2 regions of the Collinsella sp. CLA-JM-H32 genome follow, and region 1 is predicted to be linked to the other one. Evidence: riboswitches for the same ligand, from Rfam matches in the RefSeq annotation. Region 1 holds a riboswitch; the other holds the start of a gene.

Region 1 (6,627 bases):
TCGTCAAAAACGGCGTCAATTTGCGCGGCTACGATATCTGGCGAGATATCCTGCACGGCGGTAACGCCCAGTGTGTTTTGCGCTGTGATGGCGGTGATGGCCGTCTGGGCATACAGACGGTGCGCCGTGATGGTCTTGATGTCGGCCTGAATGCCGGCGCCGCCGCTGGAATCGGATCCCGCGATGGACAGGACGGCAGGTACCTTACTACGATCCATGTTCGCTCCCTTGTTCGGTCGGAATCAAATGGGTCTTTAAGCCAGCATTATAAAGATGCCCGGGCCGACTCTATGTCGAACCCGGGCGGGCGATGCAATCTTTACGCAAATGCAAGCAAATGTTCACACGTCAACAATTGACAGGCACCAGCTCGCCGACAGAAGCGGCCACGGCGACAGGCTAGTCCTCCATGCCGAGGTCGATCGTGGTGCCCTCGAAGATCTTGTTGACGGTGCGGACGGCGCACATCTTGCCACACATGGTGCAAGTGCCCTCGGTGGCGGCGGGGGACTCCTCGTAGCGCTTCTTGCCCGTAACCGGGTCGAGCGCGCACTCCCACATGGCGTCCCAGTCAAGCTTGCGGCGTGCCTGGCCCATCTTGTCGTCCATGTCGCGGGCGTGGGGCACCTTTTTGGCGATGTCGGCGGCGTGTGCGGCGATCTTGGTGGCCATGAGGCCGTCGAGCACATCCTGGGCGTTGGGCAGGCATAGGTGCTCTGCCGGTGTCACGTAGCACAGGAAGTCGGCACCGGAACTGGCGGAGATGGCGCCGCCGATGGCGGCGGTGATGTGGTCGTAACCCACGCCGATATCGGTCACCAGCGGCCCGAGCACATAGAACGGAGCATTGTGGCACAGGCGCTTCTGCAGTTTCATGTTGGCGGCGATTTCGTCGAGCGCCATGTGACCCGGGCCCTCGACCATGACCTGGACGCCGGCGGCCCAAGCGCGCTTGCACAGCTTGCCCAGCTCGATCATCTCAGCGGTCTCGGTGGCGTCGTTGGAGTCGTAGAGGCAGCCCGGGCGGCAGGAGTCGCCGAGCGAAATCGTCACGTCGTACTCGTGGCAAATCTCGAGCAACTCATCGTAGAACTCATAGAACGGGTTCTCGTTACCGGTGACCTCCATCCAGCCAAACAGCAGCGAGCCGCCGCGGCTCACGATGTTCATGAGGCGGCCGGTCTCCTTAAAGGTCTTGGTGACCGACTTGTTGATGCCGCAGTGGATGGTCATAAAGTCCACGCCGTCCTCGGCGTGCGCGCGCACGACCTCGAACAGGTCGTCCTTGGTAAGCTTGACCAGCGGCTTTTCCATGTAGCCGATGGCGTCGTACATGGGGACGGTGCCCACCATGAGCGGGGTCTCGTCGATGAGCTGCTGGCGGAACTGGCGCGTCTTGCCCGAGTTGGAGAGGTCCATGATGGCGTCGGCGCCAAAGTCCTCGGCGATCTTGACTTTCTTCCATTCCTCGGCGGCATCGGCCTTGTCGCCCGAGATGCCCAAGTTCACGTTGACCTTGGTGGACAGGCCCTCACCGACACCAAAGGCGCGCATGCCCTTTTTGATATGCACGATGTTGGCGGGAATGGCGATGCGGCCGTCTGCCACGCGCTCACGGATGTACTCGGGGTCACGATGCTCGCGCTCGGCGACCTCCTTCATCTGCGGTGTGATCTGCCCGGCGCGGGCGAAGTCGATTTGCGTGACGAGCTTGGACTCGGTCTGTGTGCTCATTGGCACGGCTCCCTTCGTTGGCATTACCCATATCAGGTTTGCGGGTCAGGGCGGGCGCGCCCAGTCTCAGCCTGCCGTCTTGTCCTGCAAGCTCCCCGTTTATGTGGTGGGCTCAAGTATAGCTCGAATGGGTACGATTGACGCGATGAGCATGCCCGCGGGGAGGCGAACATGGAAGACAAGCATCTATATCGAGAGACACAATGGGACATATCGGCCGAGGAGGGCCGTGCGCACCATGGGTTGGTCGCGATTGGCTTCGCGGTGCTTGCCGTGCTGGTGATTGCCCTTTGTATTTGGACGTTTGGCGGTCGCGGCGGCGCTGCCTGGGAGTTTGAGGCCGATGATAGCCTACCGATTATGACGGTGAGGAGTACTGGCGGTAATGCCAATACGCTCGCCATTCCGGGCGATTATTGGTACCCGCGCGATGAGTTTGTGCAGTTGCAGCTGAGTGGTGGGTCCATTCCAGGCGAAGAAATCGAACGCGTGACGTTTGACGCGGCGCTCAAAACGCTGACGGTGAAGCTCAAAGATCAAGGAGATGTGCCCACGACCATGGATATCGCCCTGACGGAATGGCGTCTGGAGCCTCCGTCGGGCGTCAAGGTGTCCGAGGTGGAGCATGTCAAGATTACCTATCAGGACGGTTCGACAAACGGGATTGCAAAGGCCGACGGTCTAGCAGAATAGGTGTCGAGCCTAGCCAGCCAATTCATAAAAGTTGCGGTGGAATAGTTCCCGATTGTGCGATAAAAGGCTCAAATAGGAACTATTCCACCGCAAGTTATATAGAGAAGGCTGGCGGGTCAGTGTTGGGTGCCGGCTCTAGAGCATCTGTTCGTTGATGAACACGAGGGTGCCTGGGTATGAGAGTTCGGGGGCGTGGCGATAGCCGATGTTGAACCCGGTGAGACGGTCGGCGTCCTCGAGTCCGTTTGCTGCCATCCAGCGCACCATGGAGCCGCGCGCCTTTTTGCTGGCGGTCGAGCGTTGGATGGGCTTGCCGTTGCGGATGCCTTCGCCAAAGAGACAAGTGACGGTCGTGGCGTCGCCTGCGAGATGGGGTAGAACGGCCTTGGCGTACTCCGCGCTGGCAAGGTTGACGACCGTGGTGTTGGAGCCGGTCGGCGCAATGGCGCATACAAGTTTGTCGCCCCAAAACGCATAGAGGTCACGGGCGTTGTCGACGGCGAGCTTGGCCCCCATTTCGAGCCGATAGGGCTCAACGCCATGGAAAGGCCGCACGCATCCGTACAATCCGGAGAGGATCCATAGATGGTCTTGCAGCCATGCGAGCTGTGCGGCATCCATGACCTCGGGCGCCATGCTTTGGTATTGGATACCGTGGTAGGACATGACGGCGGGGGAGATTCGACGCGCGATATCGGAATCGGCGAGGTCGGCATCGCTCAGGACGGGCATAAATTCGTGAAGCGTATCCAGGCACGTTGTAAGCAGCCTGTTGCTCACGTTCCAAAGAGCCTGAAGACCTGCCGCGCCATCCTCGCTCTCGATACTCAGGAGTGTCTGATGGACCCGGGCCGTCTGATGTGCAAAAGGCGGTATGCCCAAAACGTCAAAGGCATCTTGAGCTGTCCGCATCTGTTTGGCGGGCGAAATGACGACCTGCAGCATGGACACTCCTCTGCCAAAAAAGGAAGTTGCGGTGGAATACGGTCTGTTTTGGCCGTTTATGGGCTAGTTTAGTCCGTATTTCACCGCAAGTTAAAAGGAGACTGGCTAGGCGCGCTCGAGGAAGGCCTTGTAGCCGCGGTAGGCCTCGTAGATATCGGCCTTGTTAGCGACCTCCCACAGGGCGTGCATGGACAGGACGGCAACGCCGGAGTCGATGACGTTCATGCCGTACTTGGCCATGATGTAGGCGATGGTGCCGCCGCCGCCCGCATTGACGCGGCCGAGCTCGCAGGTCTGGAAGTCCACGCCCGCCTCGTCCATGATGTCGCGGACGAGGGCCACGTACTCGGCGTCGGCGTCGTTGGAGCCACCCTTGCCGCGGCTGCCCGTGTACTTGTTGAAGCACAGGCCGCGACCCATGAAGGCTGCGTTCTTGGTCTCGAACTTGCCGGCATAGCCTGGGTCGAAGCCGGCGGACACGTCAGAGGAGAGCATGCGGCTGCGGGCGAGCGCGCGGCGAAGGGCCAGCGGGCTGTCCTCGCCGGCGAGCGTCATGATCTCGGCGACGGTGTTCTCGAAGAAGCGGCTCGTCATACCGGTGGCACCCACGGAGCCGATCTCCTCCTTGTCGACGATGAGCGTGATGCTCGTGCGCTCCACGTTGGCGACGTCGATCTGGGCGAGCATGGAGGGGTAGGCGCAGACGCGGTCGTCGTGGCCATAGCCCAGAATCATGGAACGGTCGAGGCCCATGTCGCGGGCGGGGCCGGCGGGCACGACCTCGATCTCGGCGGAGAGGAAGTCCTCCTCCTCGACGTCGTACTGCTCCTTGAGGATGTCCAGGAACATCTGCTTGACGGGCTCCTTGGGGGCGTCCTTGTCGTCCTCATTGAACTTGACGGGGCGGCCGCCCACGATCACGTCGAGGACCTCGGCATCGACGGCGTCCTTGGCAGGCTTGGACATCTGCTCGCTCGAGAGGTGAATCAGCAGGTCGGAGATAGTAAAGACCGGGTCGTCCGCCTTGTCGCCGATGTTGATGTCGACGGTGGTGCCGTCCTTTTTGCAGATGACGCCCACGAGTGCGAGCGGGGAGGCCACCCAGTGGTAGCTTTTGACGCCGCCGTAGTAGTGCGTGTCGAGGTAGGCCATGTCGCCGGCCTCGAAGGCGGGGTTCTGCTTGAGGTCCAGGCGCGGCGAGTCCACGTGGGCGCCCAGGATGTTAAAGCCCTGCTCGAGCGGGGCAGTGCCCAGGTTGACGAGCATAAGGTCCTTGCCGTGATTGGCGGCGTACACCTTGTCGCCTTCCTTGAGCTCGCGGCCTTCGGCGATCACGGTCTCCAGGTCGACGTATCCCGCCTCCTCGGCCATCTTGATGCCGGCCTTGACGCACAGGCGCTCGGTCTTGTTCTCGCTCAAAAACTGCTTATAGCCGCGGCAAAGCTCCTCGAGCTCCTCGATTTGCTGTGACGTGTACTTTTTCCATGCGCAGGGACGCTCCATGACGCAGGCTCCTTTCGGATCGATCGTGCTGGTTGATGTACCGTGAGCCATCGTATCACGCGCGGGCTCACGGAGGCGGGGAAGCTTGATGTGAGGTGGCCGCAGGGCGGGGAGCGTGTAAACTGATGTGAGCAAACCGTGCCCAGCCCAAAGCGAGGTATTCAATATGTCTGACAAGCGCCGCACTTTTGCCGTTATCGACGGCAACTCGCTCATGCATCGCGCCTTCCACGCCGTGCCGCCGACCATGAACGCGCCGGATGGTCGCCCCACCAACGCGATCTTTGGCTTTCTGAACATGTTTCTCAAGATGATCGATGCCTTTAACCCCGACGGTGTGGTCGTGGCGTTTGATAAGGGCAAACCGCGCGTGCGCATGGAGATGCTGCCGCAGTATAAGGCGCAGCGCCCGCCCATGGACCCCGATCTGCACGCGCAGTTCCCTATGATTAAGGAGCTGCTCACCGCGCTCAACGTGCCGATTCTGCAGTCCGAGGGCTGGGAAGGCGACGATATCCTGGGAACCATGGCGCGCCTGGGTGAGGAGGCCGGCTGCGACATGCTGCTGGTGACCGGCGACCGCGACATGTATCAGCTTGTGACCGAGCATGTCAACGTGGTCTCGACTCGTAAGGGCCTGTCCGACGTGGCGATCATGACGCCTGAGAGCGTGGATGACCTGTATCACGGCATTACGCCGGCGCTCGTGCCCGATTTTTACGGTCTGAAGGGCGACACGTCCGATAACATCCCCGGCGTGCCGGGCATCGGCCCCAAAAAGGCGAGCGCGCTCATTGCGCAGTACGGTAGCCTGGACGAGGTTATCGCACACGCCGACGAGGTCAAGGGCAAGATGGGCGAGAACCTGCGTGCACACATCGACGATGCACTGCTGAGCCGTAAGGTGGCGACCATCCGCACCGATGCGCCCGTTGAGCTCGATTTTGAGGCGACGTCCTTCCCGGCGTTTTCTGCCGATGAGGTTTCCGCGGCACTGGGTACGCTCGGCATTACCGCCATGCAGAACCGTTTCTTGGCGCTGATCGGTGACGAGGGCGGGGCTGCTGCCTCCAGTGTGTTTGAGATGCCTGCGATGGTTCGCGCAGCCGCCGGCGATGTTGACGCGCTTGGTGCCGTTGCGGCTGAGGTCTCCCGCGCGATTGATGCCGGCGAGTGGGTCGCCGCCGTGGTGGACGATGACAAGGAGGAGGGCGCGCTCTTTGGCCTGACGCGCACGCTGTGGCTGATGACGTCCAGGGGGCTGCTTGCGCTTGAGGAGGGCGACGGCGGTTCGCCTGCCGTGGTCGATGGCTTCAACTTTGCCCACGGCGTGATTGCCGGCGTGCTCGCGCGTCTGTTTATGGAGGGTCGCGTGGCGAGCCCGGATATGAAGGCGCTGTTGCACGAGCTTTCGCCCATCGATTCTTCTGAGCCCGAGCTCATGGATCCGCTCGCTGCCGATTCCACGCGTATTTTCGATACCGTTGTTGCCGCCTACCTGTTAGATTCCGACCGCTCCGAGTTCGATGAGGCATATCTTGCCGATACGTATCTGCAGATGGAGCTGCCTGCGGCGCGCGGCGCAGAGGGTGCTGGTGAGGACGCTCCAGCGCCTGCTGCCCGTACCGCGGCGTTGACGCTGGCGCTCGTGGCGCCGCTGCGCGATCGCATGGCTCGTGAGAACGCCGCCAACGTGTTCGATGGGATTGAGATGCCACTCGTGCCGGTGCTTGCCAAGATGGAGCGCGCGGG
Region 2 (6,627 bases), on a different contig from region 1:
GGAATGGAGGTCCAAACTGGGATGCGCTTTCCATTGCTGAAGATATGAGGCCGCGGATCGGCTGCTCGGCCTAGACTTATGCCTGCTGCCAGGTGTCGACGAGCTCCTTGGCGGCGGCGTAGGGGTCGTCGGCACTGCAGACAGCGCTCACCACAAAGAAGCCATCGACGCCGGTGGCCTTGAGCTGCGGCAGGTCGGCCGTCTTGATGCCGCCGCCCACCACGATGGGCACGGGGCTTGCCGCGTGGAGTGCGGCCAGGTCCTCAAAGCTCTTGGTGATGATAGAGCCGTCGGCCGCGCGTCCGCAGTCGCGCTTGGTTTCGGTCTCGTGGAGCGGGCCGATGCCCAGGTAGTCGACTAGGCTCATGTCGGCGGTCTTGACGTACTCGAGCATCTCCTCGCAGCGGGCCGAAAGGCCCACGATGGCATCGGGGCCCAGAAGCTTGCGGCAGACCTCGACGGGAATATCGCTCTGGCCCACGTGCACGCCGTCGACAGCAATACCCTGCTCGCGCGCGGCGAGTACGCAGTCCAGGCGGTCGTCGATCAGCAGGGCAACCTGACCGGTTTTGCCGGCCTGCGCGATTGCCTGCGCGGCGTCGCCCGTCAGCGCAATGATCTCGCGGGCGCTTGCCACCTTGGAGCGCACCTGGATGCAGGTAAAGCCGGCGTCGAGCGCCTGGGCCACCACATCGCCCACGGGACGCCCGAGCGTGTTTTCGGGGCCGAGTACCAGATAGGCCGAGATATCAAGGTTGTCGCGGATGCTCATCGTGCTTCCTCCTGCTTTTTGATCTGCGCTTCCATGCGTTCGAGCTTGCCGGTCATGGTGTCGGTAAATCCGGGTCGAATATCGGCTTTGAGCACGACTTCGGTGCGGATGCCCTTGCTCGCCAACACAAAGGTTGCGTCGCGCACGACCTGCATGACCTCGTCCCAGTCGCCCTCGATCTCGGTGAACATGGAGGTGGTGCGGTTGGGCAGGCCGCTCTCGCGAATGACACGCACGACCTCGGCGACCTCGGCGGATAGCTCATCGCCGGTGCCGCACGGGGCGATGGCCACGGCGACGAGCGTGTTCATGCCGGCATTGGTTGCGGGCTCGGACATGGCCTATGCCTCCTCGAGCTCGAGTCGGTTATCGGCGATGTCTTGGGCGGTTGCGCGGTAGAGCTCGTCGATAAAGGCGACCTTAAAGCTTGCCGGGGCGTCGGCGACAGCGGCGGCACGCGTGCCGGCCACGTTGTAGACGGCGGTGCCGCAGACGGCTGCCGTAAACGGGTCGGCGGCGCAGGCGTACACGGCCAGCACGCCGCCCTGCGAGCAGCCGCAGCCGGTGATCTTGGACATGAGCGGGCTGCCGCCGTGAGACTTGGCCACCGTCGTGCCGTCGGTGATCAGGTCGACTTCGCCCGAGACCACAACGGCGCCACCGGTGTGGCGAGCGAGCGCCACGGCGGCACCACGGGCGGCGTCGACCGTGTCGGTGGTATCGACACCGCGCACGCGGCTCAGATCGGCCGCCTCGCCCTCAAGACCCCACAGGCCGGCGAGCGCGATAATCTCGGAGGCGTTGCCGCGCACGATGGCGGGCTTGTACTGCTTGAGCTCGTTGACCAGCTGGGTGCGCAGGCTACCGATACCCAGGCCCACCGGATCGAGCACCCAGGGCTTACCGGCGTCGTGTGCCGCCTTGGCCGCGCGGGGAATCGTTTGCTCGTAAATGGGGAAGAGCGTGCCCATGTTGAGATAGATGGCGCCGCCGCCGGCAACGAGTGCCTCGCCCTCGTCGGGCAGATAGACCATGGCGGCCGATCCGCCCACGGCGAGCTGCGCGTTGGCGACAAAGTCGATCGTCACCGTGTTGGTGATGGAACCGGCCATCGGATTGGTAGCGCGAATCTCCTCCACGGCCTTGACCATATGTTGCTTAAGCTGTTCCGAATCAATCACTGCACATGCCTCCTTGGCATAGAAAAGGGGCGCTGTGCATAGACAGCGCCCCTGTAAAGGCGGCATGCTCCCTACGCCAGCATTAACTGACAGGTTCAAAGGATTGGGCCCATTGCCCTCTCAGCCTTGTGGTTTGCACCGCCGGCACTCCCGCATCGAATCTGTTGTTCCCTATACTAGCGCACCTGCCAAAAAGGGACAGGTTTATTTTGGCAGGTAACAACTGGGACTTTGCGTTTTCCCAGATGAAACCTGCCGAAATAAACCTGTCCCTTTTTGGCAGGTCGGTACAATAGATGGGATTAAGAATGACCGAGGGGGCCTTATGATCAAACTTGTGCTGACCGATATGGACGATACGCTGATTCCAGCCGGGCATGACGGCGCCAGCGACTACGCCATTGAGGGTGTTCATGCCATGCAGGCGGCGGGTCTGCACTTTGGGCCGGTTTCGGGTCGTCAGCCGTCCGCGATGGGCTGGATGTTCAAAAACCGTTCCGAGTGTTTTTCGACCGGTGCGTTCTGTAACGGCCAGGTGATGTTTGTCGACGGCGAAGTAGTCGCTTCGCGCGCAATCGACAACGATGCTCTGATGCGTTTGGCTGACTATCTGGAGCAAGAGACCGACGATACATTTCTAAAAGTCTACAGCCTGGGCGATGACTTTTGGAATAACGATGCCTATTGCGTGACAAGCGATCCCGAGCGTGTGCGTCGCGCTATGGAGTCGGGCGGCAATGCGTGGCTCAAAGGCGAAGAGGCCCCGTGTCGTCCCGTCGTCGATGGCGCGCCGGTGTTTAAGGCGAATATCTGGAGTGCCCGTTCGCGTGAGGAGCTCGCGGAGCTACGCGAGCGCGTTGCTGCTGAGGTGCCGGAACTCTCGCTTGTGTTTCCCAACAACCGAGTGCGCCTGTTCGACATCCTTCCGGATGGTTGGGACAAGGGCTGCGCTGCGCTGGAGCTGGCGCGCGCCTTGGGCCTGACGCCCGACGAGGTGGCCGTATTTGGCGATTCCGATAACGATTTGCCCATGATCGATGCCGTTCCCAACTCCGTTGCAGTCGCCAATGCCAATGAGGCCGTCACGGCTGCCGCGCGCTGGCATATCGGCGCTGCGGCAGACGATGCGGTTGCCGGGGCTCTGCATCAGATTGCCGCCTGCGCCGCGACGGGGGAGATGCCGCCGTTTATGCGCCTGCCGGGTGCTGCCGACGCGAATCTCACGAACAGCTAAGGAGACAGCCATGAAGCTTCAGCAGCTCAGGTATGTCGTCAAAGTTGCCGAATGCGGTAGCATCACCGAGGCCTCGCGCCGGCTCTTTGTGTCGCAGCCTTCGATTACCGCGTCGATCCGCGATCTCGAAAACGAGATGGGTGTGCACATCTTTGAGCGCACCAACAAGGGCGTCATTGTGTCCGAGGAGGGCGAGACCTTCTTGGGCTATGCGCGCCAGGTACTCGACCAGGCCGACCTGCTCGAGGGCAAGTACAAAGGCACGTCCGAGCAGGTGCCGCACTTTAGTGTGAGCTGCCAGCATTATTCCTTTGCCGTTAATGCGTTTGTCGATGTAATCCGCGAGTTCGATGCCGCGCGCTACGACTTTACCCTACGCGAGGAACAGACCCACGAGATTATCGAGGATGTCGCGCACATGAAAAGCGAGCTGGGCATCCTATATCTGTCCGAGCACAACCGCGAGGTCATCGAGCGCATGCTGGTGGCCAACGAGCTCGTGTTCGAAGGGCTCTTCTGCGCCACGCCGCATGTCTTCGTCTGCGCCGACCATCCGCTGTCGGACCGCTCCAGCGTGACGCTCGAGGATCTGGAAGACTACCCGTTCCTGTCCTACGAGCAGGGCAGCTACAACTCGTTTTACTATTCCGAGGAGCTGACCTCGACGTTCGAGCGTCGCAAGAATATTCGCGTGCGTGACCGTGCGACGCTGTTCAACCTTGCCATGGGCCTCAACGGCTACACGGTATGCTCGGGCGTGATCAGCCACGAGCTCAACGGCCCCGGCATTATCTCGATTCCGCTCGACGTGGACGAGTACATGGAGATTGGCATCATCACGCGCAAGAACACGACGCTCACGCGCTACGGTCGGGCCTATATCGACGCGATTCGTCAGCATATCTAGGCTGCTGTGCTCCGCACAGTTCAAGTCTCTTTATGGCAGTCCAGACTGATATAGGAAGCATCTATATCAAACTGTTATAAACGTATATTTTACGATGGTCATATGAGCGCTCATACTCTGTCCCAGTAAAGCATCCAATGCAAAGGGAGATATCTATGAGCACTTCGATTCAACCGAACGCGCCGTTTCGCGCCGATATCGTCGGCAGTTTTCTTCGTCCGCAGGCTGTAAAGGACGCCCGTGCCGCCTATGTCGCGGGTAAACTCGACGCTTCCGGCCTTAAGGCCGTCGAGGACGAGGCCATCCGCGACTTAGTGGCCAAGCAGAAGGCTGCCGGCTTGCAGGTGATTACCGATGGCGAGTTCCGCCGCAGCTACTGGCACCTCGATTTTATGTGGGGACTCAACGGCATTGAGCGCCGCACCTCACGCACGGGTTATATGTTCCATGACGAGGAGACGACGGCCGACACCGCCGTGGTTACTGGTCCCATTAGCGGCGAGAACCACCCGTTCGTCGAGCATTTTAAGTTCGTCAAGGCGCTTGAGGGGGAGGGCCAGGTCGCACGCCAGACCATTCCGGCGCCGATCCAGACGTTCTCTGAGGTCACGCTCGATCGCTGCGACGGCCAGCAGGAGAGCCTGCGCGCTGTCTATAAGACCGATGAGGAACTTGCCGACGCCATTGCAGCCGCTTATCGCACGGTGATCGCCGACCTGTACGCAGCAGGCTGCCGCAACATCCAGTTTGATGACTGCACCTGGGGCATCTATTGCGATACCGACTTTGTGTCCAAGACCGGCATGAGCCCGGTCGACCTGCAAAAGGTAAGCGAGCTGGGCGTGGCGCTCAACAATGCCGCCATCGAGGGCAAGCCCGACGATCTGGTCATCAACACGCACGTGTGCCGCGGCAACTATCACTCCACCTATGCCTTTGAGGGCGGCTACGATCCCATCGCGCCGTACCTGTTCGCACATGAGAATGTCGATGCGTTCTATCTGGAGTTCGACACGCCGCGCGCCGGCGGCTTTGAGCCGCTCAAGTACGTCGCTCCCGGCAAGAAGGTCGTGCTGGGCTTGGTAACCACCAAGGCGGCAGAGCTCGAGAACGAGGATGTTATCGTCGAGCGCATCCGCGAAGCCGCTAAGTACGTGCCGCTCGAGAATCTGTACCTGTCGCCCCAGTGCGGCTTTGCCAGCTGCGAGATTGGCAACAAGCTGACCGAGGACGAGCAATGGGCGAAGATCGCGCTGGTCAAGCGCATTGCCGAGCGCGTTTGGAAGTAACGCTAGCGTTTGCAGGTGGCGGCGCGTGCGAGGCATTGCGTATCGCGTACAATGGTTCGGATCGTATCGTTCGGGCAGGTTATCCGATATGCCTGATCGCCCTTCCATTTTTTGAAAGGACTCTCATGTCCCGGTCTTCGACGCCCGCCGTCACCGATGCCATCTACGATGCATCGTCGCTCGGCCGCCCGCGCATTTTTGTGTTGGGTTTGCAACACATGTTTGCGATGTTCGGAGCCACGGTGCTCGTGCCCGTGCTCACCGGCCTTTCCGTTTCGACGACGCTTCTGTTCGCCGGCATCGGCACGCTGCTGTTTCATTTTCTATCGCGCGGTAAGGTGCCCGCGTTCCTGGGCTCGTCGTTTGCCTTTATCGCGGGTTATGCCGCCGTTGCGCCCAACGGCGAGGCCGAGCTTTTGCCCTACGCTTGCCTGGGCGTTGTCTGCGCCGGCCTGCTCTATCCGGTGCTGGCAGCGCTGTTCCGCGCATTTGGCGCCAAGCGTGTCATGCACTTCTTCCCGCCGGTGGTGACCGGCCCCATCGTCATTTCCATCGGCCTGATCTTGGCAAGCTCTGCTATCGCCAACTGCCAGACCAACTGGCTTGTTGCCGTTGTCGCTGTGGCCGTGATCGTCATCTGCAATATTTGGGGCCGCGGCATGGTTAAGATCGTGCCGATTCTGCTGGGCGTCGTGGTGAGCTATGCCGTTGCGGCCGCGTTGGGTGAGGTCGACTTCTCTGGCGTCGCAGCCGCCCCCTGGGTTGGCTTGCCCGTCGTGTGGGACAACACCGTGTTTGCGCTCTTTGGACCGCAGCTCGATAGCGGTCTTGCCACGACGGCCATCATCACCATCATGCCGCTGGCCTTTGCGACCATGATTGAGCACATTGGCGATATCTCCGCCATTGGCTCTACCTGCGAACGCAATTACATTGCCGATCCCGGTCTGCACCGTACCCTGCTCGGCGATGGCCTGGCGACCATCTTGGCATCGCTCTTTGGCGCCCCCGCCAATACGACGTATGGCGAGAACACTGGCGTGCTTGCCCTGACGCGCGTGTTCGACCCGCGCGTGATTCGCATTGCCGCCTGCTGCGCCATCGTGCTTTCGTTCTGCCCCAAGTTTGCTGCCGTGATCGCCGCCATGCCGGCGTGTGTAATCGGCGGCGTGTCGCTCGTGCTCTACGGCATGATCAGTGCCGTGGGCGTTCGCAACCTTATCGAAAACCAGGTTGATTTCCAG

What was found. Region 1 has a riboswitch for thiamine pyrophosphate ahead of thiC (phosphomethylpyrimidine synthase ThiC). Riboswitches for the same ligand answer to the same signal wherever they lie in the genome.
Region 2: another riboswitch for thiamine pyrophosphate. It lies ahead of thiM (hydroxyethylthiazole kinase); the one in region 1 lies ahead of thiC (phosphomethylpyrimidine synthase ThiC).

The regions. Positions count from the first base shown of each region.
Region 1 covers NZ_JBBNMZ010000004.1:37,395-44,021, forward strand. Annotated here, with positions in the region: gene thiD (bifunctional hydroxymethylpyrimidine kinase/phosphomethylpyrimidine kinase) at 1-218, opposite strand, end outside; gene thiC (phosphomethylpyrimidine synthase ThiC) at 400-1,734, opposite strand; TPP riboswitch at 1,727-1,842, opposite strand; gene AAA021_RS03315 (hypothetical protein) at 1,906-2,427, shown strand; gene AAA021_RS03320 (YaaA family protein) at 2,563-3,372, opposite strand; gene AAA021_RS03325 (aminopeptidase) at 3,478-4,875, opposite strand; gene polA (DNA polymerase I) at 5,042-6,627, shown strand, end outside.
Region 2 covers NZ_JBBNMZ010000008.1:19,840-26,466, reverse strand. Annotated here, with positions in the region: gene AAA021_RS06120 (thiamine phosphate synthase) at 77-772, opposite strand; gene AAA021_RS06115 (thiamine-binding protein) at 769-1,110, opposite strand; gene thiM (hydroxyethylthiazole kinase) at 1,114-1,953, opposite strand; TPP riboswitch at 2,005-2,115, opposite strand; gene AAA021_RS06105 (HAD family hydrolase) at 2,279-3,187, shown strand; gene AAA021_RS06100 (LysR family transcriptional regulator) at 3,198-4,094, shown strand; gene AAA021_RS06095 (5-methyltetrahydropteroyltriglutamate--homocysteine S-methyltransferase) at 4,250-5,383, shown strand; gene AAA021_RS06090 (uracil-xanthine permease family protein) at 5,509-6,627, shown strand, end outside.